2 regions of the Microbispora triticiradicis genome follow, and region 2 is predicted to be linked to the other one. Evidence: predicted binding sites of a transcription regulator. Region 2 holds the regulator's gene; the other holds the start of a gene.
What was found. Region 2 encodes HspR, which represses chaperone genes until heat shock. Its sites were predicted from a motif close to ANTTGAGTCNNNNNGACTCAANT; they were not measured.

Region 1: a site for HspR is predicted at 7,449-7,471, ahead of lon (endopeptidase La). Genes of this name have one in related genera too.

Annotation. Positions count from the first base shown of each region.
Region 1 covers NZ_VANP01000005.1:236,008-244,871, forward strand. Annotated here, with positions in the region: gene FED44_RS15190 (acyl-CoA synthetase) at 1-909, opposite strand, end outside; gene FED44_RS15195 (Fic family protein) at 985-2,124, opposite strand; gene FED44_RS15200 (MetQ/NlpA family ABC transporter substrate-binding protein) at 2,192-3,022, opposite strand; gene FED44_RS15205 (methionine ABC transporter permease) at 3,045-3,686, opposite strand; gene FED44_RS15210 (methionine ABC transporter ATP-binding protein) at 3,698-4,642, opposite strand; gene lon (endopeptidase La) at 5,075-7,435, opposite strand; gene FED44_RS15220 (MFS transporter) at 7,601-8,864, shown strand, end outside.
Region 2 covers NZ_VANP01000001.1:329,946-338,809, reverse strand. Annotated here, with positions in the region: gene FED44_RS01675 (TetR/AcrR family transcriptional regulator) at 79-729, shown strand; gene FED44_RS01670 (hypothetical protein) at 731-1,258, opposite strand; gene FED44_RS01665 (tetratricopeptide repeat protein) at 1,420-1,959, shown strand; gene FED44_RS01660 (hypothetical protein) at 2,244-3,974, opposite strand; gene clpB (ATP-dependent chaperone ClpB) at 4,073-6,664, opposite strand; gene FED44_RS01650 (heat shock protein transcriptional repressor HspR) at 6,705-7,052, opposite strand; gene dnaJ (molecular chaperone DnaJ) at 7,057-8,232, opposite strand; gene grpE (nucleotide exchange factor GrpE) at 8,311-8,864, opposite strand, start outside.

The DNA of each region.
Region 1 (8,864 bases), on a different contig from region 2:
CGTCCCCGCGTAGTACTCGTGGATGATCGGGCCCCACCACTCCATCATCCGCTCCTTGACCTCGACGGGGCAGGGCGCGGCGGAGTGGACCGCGCAGCGCAGCGACGACAGGTCGTAGCGCTCGCGCACCTCCCGCGGCAGCTTGAGCATCTTGACGAACATGGTGGGCACCCACTGCGCGTGGGTGACCTGGTGCCGCTCGACGAGCGCCAGCGCCTCCTCCGGGTCGAACCGCTCCATCACGACGACGGTCGCGCCGAGGCGCAGGAAGGTCAGGCAGTACCGCAGCGGGGCGGCGTGGTAGAGCGGCGCGGGCGACAGGTACACGCTGTCGGCCGCCGGCGCGAACAGGCGCTCGACCAGCCGGAGCAGGACTCCGGGCGCGTCCAGCGGCGCCAGCCTGATCGGCGGTTTGACCCCCTTGGGCCGGCCCGTCGTGCCGGAGGAGTACAGCATGTCGATGCCCTGGCACTCGTCCTCGACCGGCGTCGCGGGCTGCCCGGCCACGGCCTCCTCGTACGACGTGAAGCCCGGGGCGACGCCGTCGAGCATGAGCCGCACCTCGACGCGGGGCGTGGCCTCGGTGACGGCGCTCGCGACCTCGGCGAGCCGCGCCGAGGAGATGAAGACCCGCGCCCCGCAGTTGTCGACGATGTACGACAGCTCGTCGGCCTGGAGGCGGGAGTTGATGGCCGTGTAGTACAGCCCGGAACGGTGCGCGGCCCACGCGATCACCAGGAAGAGCGGATGGTTCTCCAGCATGAAGGCGACGTGGTCGCCGGGGCGCAGGCCGGCGGCCCGCAGCAGGTGCGCCAGGCGGTTGGACTCCTCGTCGAGCTCCCGATAGGTGATCACCCGGCCGGAGCCCGCCATGATCACTGCCGGTTTGTCCGGCGCCGTCGCCGCCATCGCCCCAGGGTGCATGACCGAAAGTTACTCGGTCCGCCACCGGCGCGGTAGGCGCGAGTTCCCGATGGCGTCCGCTCAGCGCTCCAGCGTCCGATAGGGGTCGCGCAGCGGCCTGGCCCGCTCGGCGTACGCGGCCTTGATCTCCGTCATCTTCGGCCCCGGGGAGTAGAAGCGCCCCTTCGTCTCGCCGTACGGCTGGAGCCATCCGGTGGCCGCCAGTTCACGCAGGTCGCGGGCGGCCTGGCCCTGGCTCAGCCCCTCGTCGGCCTGGTACATGCCGCGGCGCAGACGCCGGGAGACGAACACCTGGTAGAGCGCCGAGACCGTGCGCGGGTGCAGGCCCTGCTCCCCGGTCCGCTCCTCCAGCAGCATCCACACCTCGCCCGCCTCCGCGAGCCGGCGCCCCACGCGCTGTGCCTGCATGTGGTGGCAGCGCAGCACGAACCGCACCCACGCGAGGGTGTCACCGTGCGGGCTCCACCGGCCGCGTCCGACCAGGCCGAGCACGTCGTAGTAGTCGTAGGTGGTGCGGCCCTCGCCCAGCCACTCCTCGATCGAGGCGAACTCCGGCGTGGTGATCTGGTCGCGGCCGAGCACGAGCGTCTGCAGCGCCCGCGACATGCGTCCGTTGCCGTCCCGCCAGGGGTGGATCTTGACGAGGTTGAGGTGGGCCATAGCTCCGCGCACGTAGCCGGCGGCGTCGAGATCGCCCTCGTTGAGCCACTCGACCAGTTCCGCGAGCAGGGCGGGCACCTGCTCGTGGTCCGGGCCCTCGTAGACCACCTCGCCAGTGGCCGAGTTCCGCACGTAGATCCCTCCGGGCCGGATCGTGCCCGGGGTCTTGTTCACGTGGTGGCCGATCATCATGAAGTTCAGCGCGTGCAGCAGGCCGGCGTCGTAGCGGAAGGCCCATGCCCGCGAGAGGGCGCCGATGTAGGTGAGCGCCTGCTGGTACCCGGAGATCTCGCGGGCGACGGCGGCCGGCGTCTCCAGGGGGTCCTCCCCCGACATGATCGACTCGATGTCCTCGACGCTGGCGTGGTAGCCCTCGATGGAGTTCGAGCCCTGGATCGCCCGCGCCTGCAACTGCCGCCGCAGCAGGCCGTCCCAGCGGTGCGCCTCGGCCAGCCGGTATTTCAGGTCGCGCTGCATCTCCTCGATCTCGGCGAGCACCTTCTCGTCCGCGGCCTCCAGCGCCGGTGTGCCGTACAACATGGGGCCATGACAGCACGAACGAATCATCCAGTCAAGCGACCGGATGATTCGTCCATTTATGTGCGCATCAGGCCGCGGGGACGACCGATCCCTTGAACGTCTCCTCGATGTACTTCTTCACCTCGGGCCCGGTCAGCAGCCCGACCAGCGTCTTCACCCGGGGGTCGCTCTCGTGCCCCTGGGCGACCACCAGGCCGTTGGCGTACGGGTTGCCCTCGGCCTTCTCCAGCACCAGCGCGTCGGAGGACGGGTCGAGGTCGGCCTCCAGGGCGTAGTTGCCGTTGATCACGGCGGCGTCCACGTCGTCGAGCGAGCGCGGGAGCTGCGCGGCCTCCAGCGGGCGGAAGGTCAGGTTCTTCGGGTTGCCTGCCACGTCGCGCTCGGTCGCGGCGGTGCCCGCGCCGTCCTTCAGCGTGACCACGCCGTTGTCGGCGAGCAGCTTGAGCGCCCGGCCGAGGTTGGTGGCGTCGTTGGGCACCGCGACCGTGCCGCCCTGCGGCAGCGAGGCGAGGTCCTTCACCTTCCGCGAATACAGGCCGAGCGGCTCCAGGTGCACCGGGGCGACGAAGCTCAGCTTGGTGCCCTTGGACGCGTTGAAGTCGTCCAGGTAGGGCTTGTGCTGGAAGTAGTTGGCGTCGAGCCGGCCGTCCTGGAGCTGCAGGTTGGGCTGGACGTAGTCGCTGAACTCGACGAGCTCAAGCTTCAGCCCCTTGGCGGCGGCCAGGTTGTCGGCCACGTACTTCAGGATCTGCGCGTGCGGCACCGGGCTCACGCCGACCTTCAGCGGGGCGTCCGCCGCCGAGCCGGTGGCGGTCGCCGTGCCCGGCGACGAGGATCCGCAGGCGGACAGCACGAGCGCGACCACGGCGGCGATGACGAGGCCGAGCGTTCTACGCATGGGAAAGGACTCCTTCTTGTGGTTAACGGTGGGAAAGCCGGCGGGCGACGGCGTCGCCGAGGGTCTGCGCGAGCTGCACCACGACGACCAGGACGACCACGGTGACGACCATGAGCGTGGTCTCGAACCGCTGGTATCCGTAGCGGACGGCGAGGTCGCCGAGGCCACCGCCGCCGATCACCCCGGCCATCGCGGAGTAGGAGATGAGGGTGACCACGGTGACGGTCAGCCCGGCGACGAGGCCGGGCAGCGCCTCGGGCAGCAGGACGCGTGTCACGATCGTCACCCGGCCCGCCCCCATCGCCTCTGCCGCCTGCACGACGTCGCGGCCGACCTCGCGCAGCGCCGTCTCGACCAGCCGGGCGAAGAAGGGCGCCGCGCCGATCGTGAGCGGGACCACCGCGGCGGTGGTCCCGATCGTCGTGCCGGTGAGCACGCGCGTCAGCGGAATGACCGCGATCATGAGGACGATGAACGGCAGCGACCGCCCGACGTTGACGACCAGGCCGAGCACGCGCCGCACGGCGGGGGCGGGGAACAGCCCGCCGCGGTCCGTCCCGGCGAGGCAGACGCCGAGCGGGAGCCCGAACAGCACGGTGAACAGCGTGGACCAGCCCACCATCACGGCGGTCTGCCCGGTGGCCTCCCACAGCAGAGGGCTCATCTCCGACCAGGTCACGCGGCCTCCTCCACCAGCAGGCCGCGCTCACGCAGGCCGGCGAGGGCGGCCGCCGCACCGGCTCCGGTGATCCGCAGCCGCAGCCGGCCCGCCGGAGCCCCCGCCACCTGCTCGACCGCGCCGCCCACGACGGCGACGTCCACGTCGTACGTGCGCGCGAGACGCGACAGCAGGGTCTCGTCCGCGGCGAGGGCGACCGTCACGGTGCCGGGCTCGGCGGCCGGCAGCGGGAACAGCTCGGCCGCCAGCCGCGATCCGGGGGTGGCGAGCAGGCCGGGCAGGGAGCCCGCCTCCGCGATCCGCCCGTCACTCATGATCGCCGCGGAGTCGCAGACGGCCTTGATGACGTCCATCTCATGGGTGATGAGCAGGATCGTCAGCCCCAGCTCCCGGTTGAGCCGCCGGAGCAGGGCCAGGATCGACTGGGTCGTGGCGGGATCGAGCGCGGAGGTGGCCTCGTCCGACAGCAGCACCGACGGCTCGGCCGCGAGCGCCCGCGCGATGCCGACCCGCTGCTTCTGCCCGCCGGACAGCTGCGCGGGGTAGGCCCCCGCGCGGTCGGCCAGGCCCACGAGGTCGAGCAGCTCCGCGACCCGCCGGGCCCGGGCGGCCCGGCCGACGCCCATGACCTCCAGCGGGAAGGCCACGTTGCCCGCCACCGTGCGCGACGACAGCAGCGCGAAGTGCTGGTGGATCATGCCGATGCGCTGCCGGGCGCGGCGCAGGTCGGCCGCGCCGAGGGTGGTCAGCTCGTGCCCGTCGACGGTCACCACGCCCTCGTCGGGGCGTTCGAGCAGGTTGACGCAGCGCAGCAGGGTGCTCTTGCCGGCGCCGCTGCGTCCGAGCACGCCGAAGACCTTTCCCCTGCCGACGTGCAGGTCGACGCCGTCGAGCGCGACGACGTCGCCGTAGGCCTTGCGCAGGCCGGTAACCGTGATCACTTGCTGTCTCCGGAGAACGCGTACGGCTGCTGCGTGCCGGTCGGGAAGGGCGGGCGCCCGATCCGGAGCGGGGCCGGGTCGGACGGCGAGGAGAGCGTCATCGGGTGTGCGCCTTCGCGGGAGGGGCGGGAGGACCAGGGGCTCAGCCCGCGGGACACTCGCGTCGAGGCGGGTTCATCAGGTTCGGTACGCTCACGACCAGCTGAAACCACCTGTGAGCCTTCCGGTATTCCAGACCTGGAATGTGCCCTTTGTCACATGACAAGGCCCGCGCCCCGGGACGGGGACGCGGGCCTTGCGCGGGCAACCGCCATACGCAGGAACCCCCATGCGCAGGAACCTCCGGGCGGCGCCGCCGCGCTCACCGGCAGCGCTCCGGGCACCCGATGCCGATACCGGCCCTGCGACGGCCCTGCGACGGTCAGCCGGCGGTCAGGCGACGGCCTGCCGCGTGACCGTCGCGGGGGTCAGCGCCAGGTCGAGGACCTCGCGGACGTCGCTCACCGCGTGGACGGTGAGGTCGGCCAGCACCTCGGCCGGCACGTCGTCCAGGTCGGGCTCGTTGCGCGCGGGGATGAGCACGGTGGTGATCCCGGCCCGGTGGGCGGCCAGCAGCTTCTGCTTGACCCCGCCGATCGGCAGCACCCTGCCGGTCAGGGACACCTCGCCGGTCATCGCCACGTCGCCGCGGACCGGGCGGCCCGAGAGCAGGGAGGCCAGGGCCGTGGTCATCGTGACACCCGCCGACGGGCCGTCCTTCGGCACCGCGCCCGCGGGCACGTGGATGTGCACCGATCGGTCCCTGAGCGACCCGACCGGCAGCTCCAGCTCCGCGCCGCGCGACCGCAGGAAGGACAGCGCGATCTGCGCCGACTCCTTCATCACGTCGCCGAGCTGCCCGGTGAGCGTGACGCCGGTCGCGCCGGTCTCGGGGTCGGCCAGCGACGCCTCGACGTAGAGGACGTCGCCGCCCGCGCCGGTCACCGCGAGGCCCGTGGCCACGCCCGGCACCGCCGTACGCTGGCGGGCCTCCGGCAGGGACGACTCGGGCACGTGCCGCGGCCGGCCCAGGTAGGCGACCAGGTCATCGGGGGCGACCGTCACCGGCAGCTCCGTCTCGCCGAGGGCGACCTTCGCCGTCACCCGGCGCAGAACGCGGGCGATCGACCGCTCCAGCGACCGGACGCCGGCCTCGCGGGTGTACTCGCCCGCCAGGCGGCGCAGCGCCCCCTCCTCCACCGTCACGTCGGCGGTGGTGAGACCCGCCTTCTCCAGCTGGCGCGGCAGCAGGTGGTCGCGGGCGATGGCGACCTTCTCGTCCTCGGTGTAGCCGTCCAGCGTGACGAGCTCCATCCGGTCGAGCAGCGGCCCGGGCACCTGCTCCAGGACGTTGGCCGTCGCGAGGAACAGCACGTCGCTGAGGTCGAGCTCGACCTCCAGGTAGTGGTCGCGGAAGGTGTGGTTCTGCGCCGGGTCGAGCACCTCCAGAAGCGCGGCCGTCGGGTCGCCCCGGTAGTCCGCGCCGACCTTGTCGATCTCGTCCAGCAGCACGACGGGGTTCATCGAGCCCGCCTCGCGGATGGCCCGGACGATGCGGCCCGGCAGCGCCCCGACGTACGTGCGCCGGTGGCCGCGGATCTCCGCCTCGTCGCGCACGCCGCCCAGGGCGACCCGGACGAACTTCCTGCCCATGGCGCGGGCGACCGACTCGCCGAGAGAGGTCTTGCCGACCCCGGGAGGACCGGCCAGCGCGAGCACGGCGCCGCTGCGGCGCCCGCCGACCACGCCGAGGCCCTGGTCGGCCCGGCGCTTACGGACCGCGAGGTACTCCACGATGCGGTCCTTCACGTCGTCGAGGCCGGTGTGGTCGGCGTCGAGCACCGCGCGGGCGCCCGCGATGTCGTAGGAGTCGGTCGTGTGGACGTTCCACGGGACGTCCAGCACCGTGTCGAGCCAGGTGCGGATCCAGCCGGTCTCGGGCGACTGGTCGGAGGTGCGCTCCAGCTTGGCGACCTCCTTGAGCGCCGCCTCCCGGACCTTCTCGGGCAGGTCGGCGGCCTCGATGCGGGCCCGGTAGTCCTCCTCCTCGTCGGAGGGGTCGCCGCTCAGCTCGCCCAGCTCCTTGCGTACGGCGGCGAGCTGCTGGCGCAGCAGGAACTCGCGCTGCTGCTTCTCCATGCCCTCCTGGACGTCCTTGCGGATGGTCTCCGCGACGTCCATCTCGGCGAGGTGGTCGCGGGCCCACCCGACGAGCTTGTCGAGACGCTCCGCGGGGTCGGCGATCTCCAGCAGCAGCAGCTTCTGCTGGATGGTCAGCCAGGGGGCGTACCCCGAGCTGTCGGCGAGGACGGCGGGGTCGGTGATCTGGTTGACGGCGTCGACGACCTGCCACGCGCCCCGCTTCTGCAGGATCGTGGTGGTCAGGGCCTTGTACTCCTTGGCCAGCTCACCGGCCCTCGGCCCGGCGGCGACCGGCTCCAGCACCGTCGCCTCGACCCACAGCGCCGCGCCGGGGCCGGTGGTGCCGGTGCCGACGCGCATGCGGTGCACGCCGCGCACGACGGCCGCGGGCTCGCCGCCCGGCAGCCGTCCGACCTGTTCCACGACGGCGCTCACCCCCACCGGGCCGTAGCGGCCGTCGACGCGAGGCACCAGCAGGACCGTGCTCTCTCCACCGGCCCGGGCGGCGTCGATGGCCGCGCGGACCTCGGAGGCCGACAGGTCAAGGGGAACGACCATGCCGGGCAGGACGACCTCGTCATCGAGCGGGAGGACGGGAAGGACCTGGGACATCAGCACTCCAATGGGTTGAGTTATGCCGACTCAACTAACACGAGCCCGTCCCTGTTCCCTGTTCTGCGTCAGTTCGCTGTGAGCGATCGTAATCGTGTAATCACCGCATGATTCCCCCCGATGCCGCGACGCGTCCACCCCTCCGGATGGCGCATGATGGCGTGCATGGAATCCGGGCATATCCGACTCCGCTCGGCGACGGGCCGGTGGGTGCTGCTCACCACGGTCCTCGGGTCGTCCCTGGCGACCCTCGACGGCACCGTGGTCAACGTGGCCCTCCCCGCCCTCGGGCGCGACCTCGACGCCGGGATGTCCGGCCTGCAGTGGACCGTGAACGGCTACACACTCACGATGGCCGCGCTGATCCTGCTGGGCGGGTCGCTGGGCGACCGGCTCGGCCGGCGCAAGATCTTCGTCGTCGGGGTGGTGTGGTTCGCCCTGGCCTCCGCCCTCTGCGGGATCGCGCCGAACGCCCCGGTGCTCGTGCTCGCCCGCGCGCTCCAGGGCATCGGGGCGGCCCTGCTGATCCCCGGCAGCCTCGCGATCATCCAGGCGAGCTACGCGCCGGACGACCGGCCCCGCGCCGTCGGCGCCTGGTCGGGGCTGGGCGGCGTGGCCGCCGCCGTCGGGCCGCTGCTCGGCGGGTGGCTCGTCGAGGCGGCCGGCTGGCGGTGGGTGTTCCTGCTCAACCTGCCGCTCGCGGCCGTCGTGGTCGGCGTCGCCGCCCGGCACGTGCCCGAGACCAGGGACGCCGGGCCGCACGGCCGCTTCGACGTGCTCGGGACCGTCCTCGCCGCCCCCGCCCTGGCCGGCCTGACGTACGGCCTGATCCTGGCGGGCGACGGGCTGGTGCCGCTGTCCGCCGGAATCGCCTTGTCCATCTGCTTCGTGGTGGTGGAGATCCGGCGCTCTCCCCGATCGCTCGTCCCCGTGGGGGTGTTCGCCTCGCGGGAGTTCACCGCCGTCAACGTCGTCACGCTGGTCATGTACGCGGCGATGGGACTGGTGTTCTTCCTCCTGGTCGTCCAGCTCCAGGTGTCGGCCGGGATGTCACCCATCGCCGCCGGGTCGGCGATGCTCCCGGTCACCATCCTCATGCTGCTGCTGTCGTCCCGGGCCGGCGACCTGGCGGGGAGGATCGGCCCGCGCCTGCCCATGACGGGAGGGATCCTGCTGTGCGCGGCCGGGCTGCTGCTCATGAGCCGCATCGGCCCCGGCGCGTCCTACCTGGCCGACGTGCTGCCCGCGGCGTGCGTCTTCGGGCTCGGCCTGTCCGCCGCCGTCGCTCCCCTCACCGCGACGGTGCTCGCCACGGCGGAGGAGCGCTACGCCGGCGTCGCGAGCGGGGTCAACAACGCCCTGGCCAGGACGGGCGGGCTGCTGGCCGTCGCCGCCGTGCCGCCGCTCGTGGGGCTGACGGGCGACGCCT
Region 2 (8,864 bases):
GGATGGATGTCCAGCCGGGTGGTGTCGGAGATTGGTGATCCCGTCGTCGAAGGCCGGGGTCCCAGGGGTGGTGAGAGCATGTCGCCGCGCTCGTCGCACGCCGGAGAGCCGCTGCGGCGGCGGCCCGCGCAGCGTCGTAGCGTCCGCAGGGTGGAGCGGATGCTCGACGCCTGCGCGGAACTGCTCGACGAGGGCGGGTACGACGCCCTCACGACCACCCGGGTCGCCGAGCGGGCCGGGGTGGCCATCGGTTCGGTCTACCAGTTCTTCCCCGACAAGCGGGCGCTCAGCCAGGCACTCGCCCGGCGCAACGCCGAGTTGTTCGCCGCGCGGGTCGGGCGCCGCTTCATGATCGAGGATTACACGGGCTGGTGGGACGCGGTCGACGCCATCATCGACGAGTACGTCGAGATGCACCGGAGCGTGCCGGGTTTCCGCTCGTTGCACTTCGGCGACGTCTTCGACCTCGACCTGCTCGACTCCGTCGCGGACAACAGCACGGTGATCGCCGGACGCCTCCGCGCGCTGCTGCTGACGGAATTCGGGCTCGCCGACGGCGAGGATTTGGACCGTGCCATTCTCGTCGCGGTGGAGGCCGGGGACGCGGTGCTCAAGCTCGCCTTCCGCCATGACCCGCACGGCGACCCCGTGATCGTGACCGAGGCCAAGCAACTCGTGCGCGGATACCTCTCGCGGCAGCTCGCCGCCGCCGAGTCGCGGCGGCGGTGACTCACTCCTCTGGACGGGCGGGCTCGGACGGGGCCTGGGGCCCGGGCATGACGCGCGGATCGACGGCCCGGGGGTAGATCGCGCGCGGATCGAGGGCCCCCGGGTGGATCGCGCGGGGGTCGACGGCGCCGGGGCCGGTGACACGGGGGTTGGCGACACCGGGGCTTGTGACACGGGGGCCGGTGATGCCGGGCGCCTCGATGGAGGGCAGCAGCCCGGGCGAGTTGCCCGGCACGTACGCGGTGTTCTGCCACGAGCGGGTGTGGGTGCGCGGGGGGATCATCAGCTGGCGCGCGTCGTCGTCGTCCACCTGAAGCGGGGATCGCCCACCGGACTCTCCGGCGCGGCACCGCAGCGCCGCGGGCTCGATCGTGAGTTCCATCATCCGCAACTGCGCCTGCAGCCGGGCGAGTTCGGCGCGAGCCTGACCGAGCGCCTCGTACTGCGCCGTGAGGTAACCGGCGACACCCGGGACCACGGCGGCGAGCACCGTTGCGGAGGCGAGAGTCAGGATCACTCGCTTGGACATGCTGGACGCTCCTCGCCAGGGCTCGAATGCGCAGGCGTGGTGCGATATGCCCGTCTATCTGCAGAGAAAAGCGCATAGTAGTGGAAGGTCTACTAATCGTTGCTTCGTCAATGCCTGGCGTTGCCCTGCGAAACGAGGCTCGGGTCGGTAGCCTCGGCACTGTGGCACATGTGACAAATGAGCAGGTGGACCGTCTGCTCGAACAGGCCCTGCTGCTCGATGACCACGGTGCCCTCGCCCGTCGCCTCGACGCGCTGGCCCAGGGGTACGAGTCGGGCGAGATGTCGAGGGCGGCGATCCTCATGCTCGCGGCGGAGGAGTGGCGCCAGGCCGGCCAGCCGGCCGCCGCGCTGGACCGCTACCAGAGCGCCATCGAGGACGGGGGTGAGGTGCAGGTGGATCCACGCGCCGGCATCGCCGACACCCTGTTCGAGCTGGACCGGCCGGACGAGGCCAGAGCGTTGATCGCGGCGATCCGGGCGGGTGACTGGAACCCGGCCACCGCGCTCACCATCGCCGAGACCCTGGTCGCGTACGGCGACGCGGAGGCGGCGCACGACTGGGCCACCGAAGGCGTCCGCGCCTGCGGCCCCACCGGTTCGGGCATCCGCGACTCGCTGCTGCGCACCCGCTACCGCATCCGGGTCGATCTCGGGCTGCCCGAGGACGACCTCGACGCCCTCCTCGACATCACCCGCTGAGCCGCCGACCGCCCGTATCCCGGCGACGAATCCGTGGTGGTTCCCTGAGAGCTCCGGCATCCCGGGAACGAGGTGTCACGGCTGCCGAAGCGGAGCGCCGTGAACGACCCCGGTACGGGTCGCGCGTGGCATCGGTGTCCCCGGGACGAGATAGGGGCCGCGTGTCAGTCACGGCTTCTCGAAGCGGAGCGCCGTAGCCGGTCGCGGTCGGTCGCCGGTGAGCACTGCTGTCCTGGGAACGAGAAAGGGGCCGTGTATCACGGCCCCCTTTGTCGTGTGCCGGGTCAGGGCAGGATCCTGTTCCCGGTCGCGGCGGCGAAGTCGGTCACCCCGTGCGTGCCCGTCGCCCTGGTGAGGGCGGCAGGGGTGGTGATGTCGCCGCCCTGCGGGTGCGCGGCGGCCCGGGGGTACTCGCGCGGCTGGAGACGCGGAACGCGTCTGCCGCCCACCGTTTCAGGCTGGACGGCCGGTGCGATCTTCCTGCCCGGTGCTGCCTTGCCCTGTCCTGCCTTGCCCTGCGCCGCTCTGTCCTGGCCTGCGGCCTGAGGCCTACCGGCCTGGGCCGGTGCGGCGGCGTCGTCGCGCTGACGCCTGTGCCCGGCGCCGTTCTTCCGCTCGGTCGCCGTCCCGGTGTCCTCCTGGGCCGCGCTCGCCGGCCGGCCCGCCTGGTTCGCAGCCTGCTCCGGCGTCCCGTCCTGCTTGTGGGGATGGTGCCTGCGGTGCGGGTGCTTGCGTGGGAAGGTCTCGGTGGTCTGCTCCTGACCGGAGGCGCCGCTCTGGGAACTGGTGCTGACGGTGCTGCTCTGTGGCGTCAGTCCGGCCTGCTCGGCGGGGCGTGCGGCGGACCCCTGCCCGGCGGGGTTCTGCCCCGCGGGGTTGTGGGCGACCGGGTTGTGGGCGGCGGTGTTGTGGGCTGGGGTGCTGTGGGCGGCGCGGCTCTGCCCGCCGGCGTTGCCCGCCTCTTCCTCCGGCCTCGGGTGCCGACGCGCCCGCGGCCGCCCCTCGGTGAGGGGACGCACCCGCTCCTGCTCGGCCGGCTCGCCGCGTAGTCCCTGCGGTGCCTGCGGCGGGCAGGCCGCGTCCGAGGCGCTGGGCCTGGCGGGCGCGACGGCGAGGAGCGGAACGGCGCTCCTGGCGGGAAGCAGCGTGCCGGAGTTCGCGACAGGCGCGGTGGCCGGCACACGCGACCCCGCCACGGTCGCCGCCGGTGCCGTGAGCGACCTCGCGGGCGACGAGAGGGCCGAGGCGCCCGCGGCGAGCGGCTTCGTGGCCGACGGAAGCCCGGACGTGCCAAGGGATATCGGCTTCGTCGACGACGGGAGGACCGATGTGCCGGCGGAGATCGGCTTCGCCGCTGACGGAGCGGTGGCCAGGCCGACGGGGAGAGACTTCGCCGGTACGCCGGCCGCCGCCGGGGTGGTCGCGCCGCCGACGGCGCCGGGAACACCAGTCGCGCCGCCGACGGCGCCGGGAGCACCCGCCGCACGACCGCCGACCGCGCCGACCGTACCGGCCGTGCCGGGCACGCGGACCGGCGCGGCTCCGGCGGCCGGTGCGTTTCCGGTCCTCGGCACCAGGCCCGTCAGCGCCCTGGCGGACGACGTGCCCGGCAGCGCCCGAGGAGCGGTCAGGGCCGGCAGGACGGGTTTGGCCGCCACCCCGGCCGGATCCGGGACGGGCCTGCCGGGAAGCGAGCGGTGCCCCTGCCCGGCGGCGGATCCGGCGGCGTCCGCGATGCTCAGCACGCCCGCCGCCGGGGCCAGGGTGGCCGGAACGCCCCTCACATTCCGGTCCGTGGCCTGGCGCCGCGCGATCTCGTGACGCGTGACGCCCTGGTCCGTGCTGTCACGGCCTGTGGCGTCGTGGCCCGTGACGTCGTGGTTTCGGGGACGGCAGGCGTCGGACGACGCGCCGTCCTTCGCCATCGCCGTGCCCCAGGTCAGCCAGCTCACTCCGGCGGTGACCGCCGCGAGTGCCGCGCACCGCCCTCGAATACTTCGTGATGTCCTGGACATCCACGTCCCCCCTGATCGCGTACGGTAGTCCGACGAACGCCGAACGTAGCAGCGAGGGAAAAGGGCGGGGCGCGCTTGCCGCAATGGTGGAGAAGACCTTACCGAGCGGGCCCGATCTTCAGCGTGTCTCCTGCCTCGTCGAAGTCGACGATTACCTCGTCGCCGTCCCGGATGGCTCCCGAGAGCAGTTCCTTGGCGAGCCGGTCGCCGATCGCCGACTGGATCAGGCGGCGCAGCGGGCGCGCGCCGTACAGCGGGTCGTAGCCGGTCAGCGCGAGCCAGTCCCGGGCGGCGGGGGTGACCGTCAGCCTCAGCCGCCGGTCGGACAGCCTCTTGGCGAGCCGGGCGACCTGCAGGTCCACGATCTGCGACAGCTCCTCGGTGCCCAGCGCGTCGAACACGATGATGTCGTCGAGCCGGTTGAGGAACTCGGGCTTGAACGAGGCCCGCACCGCGTTCAGCACCGCCTCGCGCTTGGTCTCGCCCTCCATCGTGGGATCGACGAGGAACTGCGAGCCGATGTTCGAGGTGAGGATCAGGATGGTGTTGCGGAAGTCGACCGTGCGACCCTGCCCGTCGGTGAGGCGGCCGTCGTCAAGCACCTGGAGCAGGATGTCGAAGACCTCGGGGTGGGCCTTCTCGATCTCGTCCAGCAGCACCACCGTGTACGGCCTGCGCCGTACGGCCTCGGTGAGCTGGCCGCCCTCCTCGTACCCGACGTAACCGGGCGGCGCGCCGACCAGCCGGGCGACGCTGTGCTTCTCGCCGTACTCGCTCATGTCGATGCGGGTCATGGCCCGCTCGTCGTCGAACAGGAACTCGGCGAGCGCCTTGGCCAGTTCGGTCTTGCCTACGCCGGTCGGGCCGAGGAACAGGAAGGAGCCGGTCGGCCGGTCGGGGTCGGCGATGCCGGCCCGGGCCCGCCGTACGGCGTCGGAGACGGCCTGCACGGCCTCACGCTGGCCGATGAGGCGCCTTCCGAGCTCGTCCTCCATCCGCAGCAGCTTGGCGGTCTCGCCCTCCAGCAGCCGCCCGGCGGGGATGCCGGTCCACGAGGAGATGACCTCGGCGATGTCGTCGGGGCCGACCTCCTCCTTCACCATCGGCTCGGCCTCGGCCTCCGCCGACTCGGCGGCCCTGGTGGCCTCGGCGAGCTCCTTCTCCAGGCGGGGCACGTCGCCGTACATGAGCCGGGACGCGGCCTCGAAGTCGCCGTCGCGCTGGGCCCGCTCGGCCGCGCCACGCGCCTCGTCGAGCTGCTTCTTCAGCTCGCCGACCTTGTTGAGGCCGGCCTTCTCCCGCTCCCACCGGCTGACCAGAGCGTTGAGGTCCTCCTGGCGGTTGGCCAGCTCCTCGCGGAGCTTCTCCAGGCGCTGGCGGCTGGCCTCGTCGGTCTCCTTCGCGAGCGCGAGCTCCTCCATCTTCAGGCGGTCAACGCTCCGCTGGAGCTGGTCGATCTCCACCGGCCGCGAGTCGATCTCCATGCGCAGCCGCGACATCGACTCGTCCACCAGGTCGATGGCCTTGTCGGGCAGGTAGCGCGCGGTGATGTAGCGGTCGGAGAGCGTCGCGGCGGCGACCAGCGCGCTGTCGGAGATCTGCACCTGGTGGTGGGCCTCGTAGCGGCCCTTGAGCCCGCGCAGGATCGCGATCGTGTCCTCGACGGTCGGCTCGCCGACGTAGACCTGCTGGAAGCGCCGCTCCAGCGCCGGGTCCTTCTCGATGCGCTCGCGGTACTCGTCGAGCGTGGTGGCGCCGATCATCCGCAGCTCGCCGCGGGCCAGCATGGGCTTGAGCATGTTGCCCGCGTCCATCGCGCCCTCGGCCGCGCCCGCGCCGACCATCGTGTGCAGCTCGTCGATGAACGTCACGATCTGGCCGTTGCTCTCCTTGATCTCGGTGAGCACGGCCTTGAGGCGCTCCTCGAACTCGCCGCGGTACTTCGCGCCCGCGACCATCGCGCCGAGGTCGAGCGCCACGAGACGCTTGTTGCGCAGGCTCTCGGGCACGTCGCCCGCGACGATCCGCTGGGCGAGGCCCTCCACCACGGCGGTCTTGCCGACGCCGGGCTCGCCGATCAGCACGGGGTTGTTCTTGGTGCGGCGCGACAGCACCTGGACGACCCGGCGGATCTCGCTGTCGCGGCCGATGACCGGGTCGAGCTTGCCCGCCCTCGCCGCCTCGGTGAGGTCGACGCCGTACTTCTCCAGCGCCTGGTAGGTGTCCTCCGGCGTCTCGCTGGTCACCCGGGCGTGCCCGCGGACCTTCTCGAACGCCTCCAGCAGCGCGTCGGGGGTGGCGCCCACGCCCTTCAGCAGGTCGGCGACCTGTCCTCCGTCGGTCGCCAGCCCGACCAGCAGGTGCTCGGTCGAGACGTACTCGTCTTCGAGCTGCTTGGCCCGCTGCGCGGCCGTGTTGATCACGGTCAGCAGCTGCCGGGAGCTGGACGGAGCGCTCACGGTGGAGCCCTGCGCCTTGGGCAGCCGGCTCAGCAGTTCCTCGGCCTGGGCGCGCAGCCTCGCCGGGTCAGCGCCGACGGCCTGCAGCAGCGAGGCGGCGATGCCGCCGTTCTGCGCCAGCAGGGTCGTCAGGAGGTGGGCGGGCGCCACCTCGGGATTGCCGTCGGCCGCGGCGCGGCGCACGGCCGCCGACAGGGCCTCCTGGCTCTTCTGGGTGAACTTGTAGTCCATATGACGATGCCTCGATTCCCCGTTAAGGCAGGTGGCAGGTTCAGGCAGGTGGCAGTTCGTAGCGGACCAGTGCCCGCACCATCGTGAGCTCGCCCCGCAGCCGCGTGACCTCCTCGCGCAGGCGCAGGTTCTCCGTCTCCAGTTCGAGAATCCGCTTGATGCCGGCGAGGTTGATGCCGTGCTCCTGGGAGAGCCGCTGGACCTCGCGCAGCAGCACGATGTCCCGGGTGGAGTACAGCCGTCCCCGCCCCGCCGTACGGCCGGGGCTGACGAGGCCGAGCCGGTCGTACTGGCGGAGCGTCTGCGGATGCAGCCCGGACAGCTGGGCGGCCACGGAGATCACATAGACAGGTGTGTCGTCGGAGATGTCGAAAAACCTGGCATCCATCGGCTCACTCGCTTCTGGCCTGCTTGATCAGCTCTTCGCGGAGGTCCGGCCCCTCGGTCGCGTTCCTGAACTCCTCAAGGGCCGCGCGGGCCTTGTCGTCCAGGTTCTGCGGCACCATCACCTGGACGGTGACCAGCAGATCGGCCTTGGTGCCGTCCTTGCGCGGGGCCCCGCGCCCGCGCACCCGGAAGGTCCGCCCGTTCGGCGTGCCCTCGGGGATTCGGAGGGTCACCGGCATGCCCTTGAGCGTCGGCACCTTGATCTCGGCGCCGAGCGCGGCCTCGGGGAAGGTGACGGGGACCGTGACGGTCAGGTTCTCCCCGCTGCGGCCGAACACCGGGTGCGGCTTCACGTGCACCAGCACGTAGAGGTCGCCGGCCGGGCCGCCGTTCTCACCCGGCGCGCCCTTGCCCTTGATCCTAATGCGCTGGCCGTCGCCGACCCCGGCGGGAATGCGCGCCTGGATCGTGCGGGTGCTCTTGCCGCGCCCGCTGCCCTCGCAGACGGGGCAGGGGTCGTCGACCACCAGGCCCCGGCCGCGGCAGTCGCGGCACGGCTCGGAGAAGGCGAAGTTGCCGAGGTTGCGGCTGGCGGCCCCGGTTCCCTCGCAGGTCGGGCAGACCCTCGGCGTGGTGCCGGCCTTCGCCCCCGTGCCGCCGCAGGCCGCGCAGGCGGACGAACTGGTGAGCCGGAGCGACACCGTGGTGCCGTCGACCGCCTCGCCGAAGGCGAGCGTCACCTCGGACTCGACGTCCTGGCCGCGCCGTGGCCGGCCGGTGGTGGTGGTCGTGCGCGGGCCGCCGCCCCGGTTGAACAGCCCGCCGAAGAGGTCCCCGATCCGTTCGCCCGAACCCGAGCCCCCGAACAGGTCGCCGAGGTCGAAGTTGAAGCTGCCGCCGCCTGGCCGCTGGCCACCCGCGCCGGTGAACCCGCCCACGCCGGACCCGAACAGCGTGCGCGCCTCGTCGTACTCCTTGCGCCGCTTGGCGTCGGAGAGCACGTCGTAGGCCGCGGAGACCTCCTTGAACTTCTCCTCGGTCTGCTTGTTGCCGGGGTTCGCGTCGGGGTGGTACTGCCGGGCGAGCTTGCGGTACGCCTTCTTGATTTCCTCGGCGCTCGCGGTCTTGGGCACACCAAGGACGGCGTAGTAGTCCTTTTCCAAGTAGTCCTTGGTGCTCATCTATCGCTTCCTTCACACGAAAGGGGAGTGACTGAGGTCTCTCCCGATCCTTCCCGATCGGGAGAGACCCCGGGCTGTTCAGTTCTCGTCGGATCCATCGGCGGCGCCGGAGTCGTCCGCCGCGTCGCGCGGCGCCTCCTCCTCGCTCGGCTCGGCGACGGCCACCCGGGCCGGGCGCAGGATCCGGTCGTTGATCCGGTAGCCCGGCTGGAGGATCTCGACGCACGTCGGCTCCGTCACCTCCGCCGAGTAGCTGTGCAGCAGGGCCTCGTGCACGGTCGGGTCGAAGGGGTCGCCCTTCGTGCCGTACGTGGCCAGGCCCAGCTTGCCGACGGCCGCCTCCAGCGACTCGCTCACCTTCGCGAAGCCGCCGGTGAGCTCGCCGTGGTCGCGGGCGCGCCCGATGTCGTCGAGCACCGGCAGCAACTCGGTGAGCACGCTCGCGACGGCCTGCTCCTTGACGGTGATCCGGTCGCGCTCGACCCGCTTGCGGTAGTTGCTGAACTCCGCCTGCAGGCGCTGGAGATCGGCGGTGCGCTCGGCGAGCAGGTCCGCGGCGGACCCGTCGGCCGTCACGGCCTCGGGCTCCTGGGCGACGGAGGAGGACTCCTCCTGCGCCACGCCGTCATCCG